DNA from 2 places in the Paraglaciecola sp. IT1134 genome. Region 2 is predicted to be linked to the other one. Evidence: riboswitches for the same ligand, from Rfam matches in the RefSeq annotation. Region 2 holds a riboswitch; the other holds the start of a gene.
What was found. Region 2 has a riboswitch for thiamine pyrophosphate ahead of thiC (phosphomethylpyrimidine synthase ThiC). Riboswitches for the same ligand answer to the same signal wherever they lie in the genome.
Positions count from the first base shown of each region.

Region 1: another riboswitch for thiamine pyrophosphate. It lies ahead of AC3RV5_RS15735 (TonB-dependent receptor); the one in region 2 lies ahead of thiC (phosphomethylpyrimidine synthase ThiC).

Region 1 covers NZ_CM176486.1:3,604,535-3,607,953, reverse strand. Annotated here, with positions in the region: gene AC3RV5_RS15750 (tRNA(Met) cytidine acetyltransferase TmcA) at 1-284, opposite strand, end outside; gene AC3RV5_RS15745 (acyl-CoA thioesterase) at 350-751, shown strand; gene AC3RV5_RS15740 (hypothetical protein) at 830-1,687, shown strand; TPP riboswitch at 1,797-1,904, shown strand; gene AC3RV5_RS15735 (TonB-dependent receptor) at 1,980-3,419, shown strand, end outside.
Region 2 covers NZ_CM176486.1:393,177-396,595, forward strand. Annotated here, with positions in the region: gene thiC (phosphomethylpyrimidine synthase ThiC) at 1-1,295, opposite strand, end outside; TPP riboswitch at 1,460-1,558, opposite strand; gene rpoZ (DNA-directed RNA polymerase subunit omega) at 1,700-1,972, shown strand; gene spoT (bifunctional GTP diphosphokinase/guanosine-3',5'-bis pyrophosphate 3'-pyrophosphohydrolase) at 2,080-3,419, shown strand, end outside.

The sequences.
Region 1 (3,419 bases), 2.1 Mb from region 2:
ATCAAAGCGTTGGCTCGTAAACCTGAAAAACAGTTATAGACTACAGCGTCTCTTTCTTGACCCAAGTGTTGACGATAAGTGCCACAATGCTCAGCTATGGTTGCTGTATTACGAAAACCTACCCACAGAGTAGGATCAGGGGAAAGTTTGCTGAAACCTTTTAAAAATTGTTCTGCTTGTTCAATTGCCCATGACTGCTCGCCACTGATAATCACCAATTGTCGATGTGAGACATTTTTATTTCGTTTTTCTAGCCATTGTTGTATTTGAAACTGTAAATCCACGCTGTTTTTATCTGTACAATGTATATAAGTAACGCCAGTTTAAGCAATGTTAATAAGGAATACGAATGCGCTTTTTATCTCGACGGCTTGTTATGCCAAATGATCTCAATTATGCCAACGCACTTTTTGGTGGAAGAGCCCTGGAATGGATTGATGAAGAAGCCGCGATCTACGCAATATGCCAGCTCGAAAGCAAATTATTGGTCACTAAACACATAGGTGAAATTACTTTCGAGTCACCAGCCATGCAGGGAGATATAGTAGAGTTTGGCTTAGTCACAAAAAAAGTAGGCAGAACCTCTATAACGGTAACGTGTTTGGTACGCAATAAAGAAACCAAGAAAACGATTTGTTTGGCGGATGATATTGTATTTGTACGAGTCGATCGTCAGACCCGCTTACCCGTGCCTCACGGCAAAACCATGGATCAACTGGCTTTCAAACTCAAACAAGAAATGAGTGCTTAACGTTAAGTAACCTGATGATCAAGGCGAGTTAAACCTGTAATCTATACAGTTGCCTACAGCGCAACAATTAAGGACGTTATGAAAGTACGTGTATTTACCTTGCTTTTTAGCTGGTTACTATATGGCTGCAATATTTCTTCAGCAGTTACCCCTCGTTTTGATATTTTGGAACAATGGCCACTTCCTGCTGCCCTGGCTGAAAGTTCCGGTCTGTATTGCGATCAGGATCGGCAAACGTTCACTGTCAATGATTCTGGGAATGCGCCAGTGATTTACCAAATTGATGACAAAGCCGCAATTGATGCTGAATATCCGCTTAGGGCCAAAAATAGAGATTGGGAAGCCCTGACCGGTGATGAGAATTATTTGTATGTAGGGGATATAGGCAATAACAATGGCCAGCGAAAAAGCCTGAATATTTATAAAATCAGTAAAACACGTTTAGGGCAAGGTGATGCAGTGCCCATTGAGGTAAGCTATGCTGCCAATCAACCTCAGCTCAACGAAACGTTAAATCATGACTTTGACGCAGAGGCTTTGGTGGCAGTTAATGATCATCTGGTGTTATTTTCAAAAAGTTGGAAAACAGATCTGCTTAGGGTTTATTTGCTGGATAAGTCGCAGCCTCAGCAGCAAATCGAACCTTATAGTTTGATCCCCAATTTACCCGGGGTTATTACTGGAGCGGACTACGATCCTGTTCATAAACAATACATTTTAGTGGGTTACCCCTCTAAGCGTGTTGGCTTTGGCGATCCATTTATGCTGATATTAAGTGATGAATTTGTGTTGATCGAACATTTTCAACTCCCAGGGTTTGGGCAAGTTGAAGGGGTATGTCACCATTCATCTGGCGAAATATGGTTTACTCAGGAAGATTCTATATTGAGCTCAGCCAAGCTGGTCAAAATAAGATTGAGGCACAGCGATTTATAAACAGATAGTTTGTTTGATTATTTAAGGCGTATTGCAACTTGAATAATATTGGCTTGCGATTATGATCTATATTGTTAAACTGTTGCGCGCTAACTAACCACATTAAGAGTTAGCAACCAAGGGGTGCCGAAAGGCTGAGATTTATTTCAAAATTGGAAATATGACCCTTACACCTGATCCGGATAATACCGGCGTAGGAATGGTAATTTCGTCTACATGACAAAAGTGTAAGCATCTCCCATTTATCTGCCGCAAAGCCGGGTCTTTTCAATCGACAATCGAAGAGATCCAAATGAAATTTCGTTCTACCTTACTTGCCTGTTCTATCGCGTCCTGTTTTCAAGTCTATGCAAACGATACACAAAGTGTCGAGCGGATTACTGTCAGCTCAGATTTCCGCCAGCAAGACCTCCTGTTTTTACCTGCAAGCGTCACTATTTTAAGTGATACACAAATTGAGTCGCGCCAGGCTCAGCATCTGGAAGATATTTTAAATCTCGGGGCAAACATCAATTTTACCAGCGGTGCATCTCGTGGGCGGTTTGTTCAGATCCGTGGAATAGGCGAACGTAGTCAGTTTGCCGAACCCAGTAACCCGTCTGTTGGATTTTTGGTCGATGATTTTGATTTCTCTGGCATAGCCGGTGTCGGCACCTTATTTGACGTCGAGCAAGTTGAGATATTACGCGGGCCACAAGCTACTGAGTTTGGGGCGGGGGCCATGGCAGGAGTTATCAAAGTTAAAACCGTTGACGCGGGCCCTGAAGCCAGCGGTCGGATGGCGTTAACACTCGCCGAGCAGAATACCTGGAGCTTAGGGGCCGCTTACGGCAACGCCATAAGCGACAAATTATTTTATCGTGTTGCTCTGCAGCAGTATAAAAGTAACGGATTTGTCGAAAATACATTTTTAAATCGTAACGATACCGATAATTTGCACGAGTTCACTTCCAGAGTGAAACTTAAATATCTGGCTGCGGATTGGTTGACCTTTGATCTTAATTATCAATATTTTGATATCGACAATGGCTACGATGCGTTCTCCTTGGACAATGATCGTAAATCTCGTGCCGATGAACCGGGTTTCGATCGCCAGGAAACCCATGCCATAGGCTTAAAAACCGAAATCAATTCCGATTTGGCCGACATTTTTGTGATCCTTAGCCAGTCAGATAGTGAAATCGGGTACAGCTACGATGAAGACTGGACCTTTGTTGGTTTTGATCCCCTGGAATATTCATCTGTGGATAGCTACTACAGACAGCGTGATACTCAAAACGCTGATGTGCGAGTGTTGTCTAACGCCCAATCAGCCTTGTTTAATGCCAGTACTGATTGGTTATTTGGGATTTATATAAAATCTATGGACGAGAGTTTGTTACGCCAATATACCTATGCTGAACGTGATTTCACCAGCGATTATCAACAGAATAATCTGGCCGTTTATGGGCAAACTGATACGCGCTTATCCGATAAACTAAATCTGCGCTTGGGGGTACGAGTTGATCGTTTTGAAATTGACTACCTTGACAGTAACGGTTTTGTCGAAAGTAACCAAAAAAACCTGGTGGGGGGAAAGGTGGTGCTGGATTACAGTATCGATAGCGCCTCAGTTTATGCCAGTCTGTCCAGAGGATATAAGGCAGCGGGTTTCAATCCTGATGAGCGTGTGTCAGAGGATAAACGCATTTTTGCTCCGGAATTCAATTGGAATTATGAATTAGGCGTTAAG
Region 2 (3,419 bases):
CCCGGACCTTCTATGATGGTTTGCACGTCGTATTCCCAGGCGATTTTGACCAATTCCCCCAAGGTTTCTAATTCGGCGAACTGAGCCTGATCATTGGCATCGGCAATACAACCGGGACGCATGCCGTCACCTAATGACAAGGACACATCATAAGCCGCACATATCTGACAGATTTCCCGGAAGTGCTGGTATAAAAAGCTTTCTTTATGATGGAACAGACACCATTTGGCCATGATTGAGCCACCTCGGGAAACAATGCCCGTCAGCCGTTTTGCCGTCATTGGCACATAGCGCAGTAACACGCCGGCATGAATAGTAAAATAATCGACTCCCTGTTCCGCTTGTTCCAGCAACGTATCGCGGAAGGCTTCCCATGTCAGATCTTCGGCCACACCGTTTACTTTTTCCAGGGCTTGATAAATAGGCACAGTGCCAATTGGCACGGGAGAATTGCGTATTATCCATTCCCGGGTTTCATGAATGTAACGACCTGTGGACAAGTCCATCACCGTGTCGGCACCCCAACGCGTTGACCATACCAGCTTCTCTACTTCCTCTTCGATGGAAGAGGTCACGGCTGAGTTACCGATATTAGCGTTTACTTTGACCAGAAAGTTGCGGCCAATAATCATGGGCTCAGATTCAGGGTGGTTAATATTTACCGGGATGATGGCGCGACCCCGGGCCACTTCCGTACGCACAAATTCTGCGCTAATAAGTTGACCGATATTGGCACCAAAGGCATGGCCTTGCGCTTTTTGGGTCAGTACTTTATCGCTTACTAGCTCACGAGCCATGTTCTCGCGAATGGCAATGTATTCCATTTCTGGTGTGATGATGCCCGCTTTGGCGTAATGCATTTGGGTTACACAGTGACCAGGTTTGGCTTTTAAGGGGGTATGCAGGGCATCAAAACGCAGATCATCTAGCCCGTCTTCCGCCATGCGCTGCTGGGTGTAACGAGAACTTGCGTGGGGTAATTGTTCAACGTCACCCCGGGCCACAATCCAATCACGACGTAATTTGGCTAAGCCCTGATGCACAGTGATCTTCGCCTCGGGATCAGAGTAAGCCCCCGCGCAGTCATAGACCATAATATCGGGGTTGCAGGTGGTTAACGGTGTTTCTTGTGTGTCATTTAAAATGGTATCAGTTTGCCTGATTGCGCGCATTCCAACTCGTATAGGGTGCAAAGTCCCGGGCAAATAAACTTTGCTTGAATTAGGATGTAATAAGGGTTTTAAGTTATCTAAAAATTGTTGTGCCTGGGCACGGGTTTGGCGACGGTTCGACATTAGCAATCTCTCATATACTGTTGTAAAGGAAGTTGCTTGTCTGGAGGGGGGTTGTTGAAAAGCACTATCAATTGATAACTAATACACAGCTAAGCGATGTAAAAAACACAATTATTAGTAAAATGATGACAACCAGGTATTGCAGATAAAAACTGTAATACTTAGCATAAATCACGCTTGTTTCCTTCGCGAGTACTAACTCGATCAGGTTCAACGGATCCCGAATTAACGGTCTCAGCACTAAGGCACTCCGACAAGAGCAAACAGTATAAACCCAAGTTGAAAATACCTTCAAGATCTTTATTGCAGTGGATCTTACGCATACTTGATCAAATAGCTTTTAAAGCGGGGCGTAAATCAGTACACTATGCGACCTTTTTTCATACTACTCGACGGAGATCCAAATGGCTCGCGTAACAGTTGAAGATGCCGTAAACAAAATTGGCAACCGGTTTGATTTGGTTTTAGTCGCAGCACGTCGTGCACGACAGCTTGCTATCGAAGGCAAAGTTTCTCATGTGCCCGTGGGTACAGATAAACCTACCGTGGTCGCTTTACGTGAAATCGAACAAGGTTTTGTGACTGCTGCAACCTTGGAAGCGGAAGATATGCGTGACCAACACGCCCAGGATCATGCTGAATTTGCAACCGCAGCCAATATTCTGCAAGAACAGTAAAAAAGAGCCTAATTTTTAGCGGCTACCCATCAGAGCGATGTTTAGCCGTTGGCTTCCTGCCTAAATCACCGTATTCTTAAACATTCATTAGTCGAGACACGTAGCACTTGTATCTATTTGAAGGTTTAAAACAAAAATTAGAGGCCTATCTGCCACCTGATAAGGTAGCGGAGACTCAGCGTGCCTTTGTGGTTGCCCGCGATGCCCACGACGGGCAAATGCGTTCAAGTGGCGATCCCTATATTACTCATCCCGTGGCCGTGACCGGGATCTTGGCCGACATGCGCCTGGATCACGAAACCCTGATGGCTGCTTTGTTGCACGATGTAATCGAAGATACACACCACAACAAAGAAAGCCTAAGCGCCCAATTTGGTGAAGCTGTGGGTGAGCTGGTGGAAGGCGTCAGTAAACTCGAAAAGATCCATTTTAGTAACAAACAAGAAGCCCAGGCGGAAAATTTTCGCAAGATGATGATGGCCATGGTGCAGGATATCCGGGTGATCTTGATCAAGCTGGCGGATCGCACCCACAATATGCGCACCCTGGGGTCGTTGCGCCCTGACAAGCGTCGGCGTATTGCCCGGGAGACTCTGGAAATTTACGCCCCCATCGCCCATCGCTTGGGTATTCACGATATAAAAAATGAGTTGGAAGACCTGGGGTTCCAAGCCATGTATCCCATGCGCCACCGGGCATTACTAGCTGCGGTCAAACAGGCAAGGGGCAACCGTAAAGAAGTTATCGAAAACACCCGTAAAGAGGTGGAAACCCGGTTAGCGTCATACGGCATTAACGCGGTTACCAGTGGCCGTGAAAAACATCTGTATTCCATTTACCGCAAAATGAAAAACAAAGAACTGATGTTCAATGAAGTGATGGACATCTATGCTTTTCGGGTAGTGGTGGATAGCGTGGATAACTGTTACCGGGCTTTGGGCGCCATGCACGGTCTGTATAAACCTATCGAAAGCCGTTTCAAGGATTATGTGGCCATTCCCCGCACTAACGGTTATCAGTCTTTGCATACGTCGCTTATCGGCCCCCACGGTATTCCGGTGGAAATTCAGATCCGCACCACCGAAATGGATAAAATGGCTGACATAGGCGTGGCCGCCCACTGGTTATACAAAGACGATGACGACAGCAGCGATACTACGGCCCAGGTACGTGCCCGTAAATGGATGCAGTCTTTGATCGAGCTCCAGCAAAGCGCCAGTTCGTCGTTTGAATTTATCGAAAATGTGAAAACGGATCTCTTCCCGGATGAAATCTATGTATTTACTCGGGACGGACGCATCATTGAATTACCTATGGGCGCCACAGCGGTAGATTTTGCTTATGCGGTGCATACCGACATCGGCAATACCTGCGTAGGGGTCAAAGTCGAAAGACGTCCCTATTCCCTGAGTAAACCTCTGGATAATGGTCAGACCATAGAAATTAT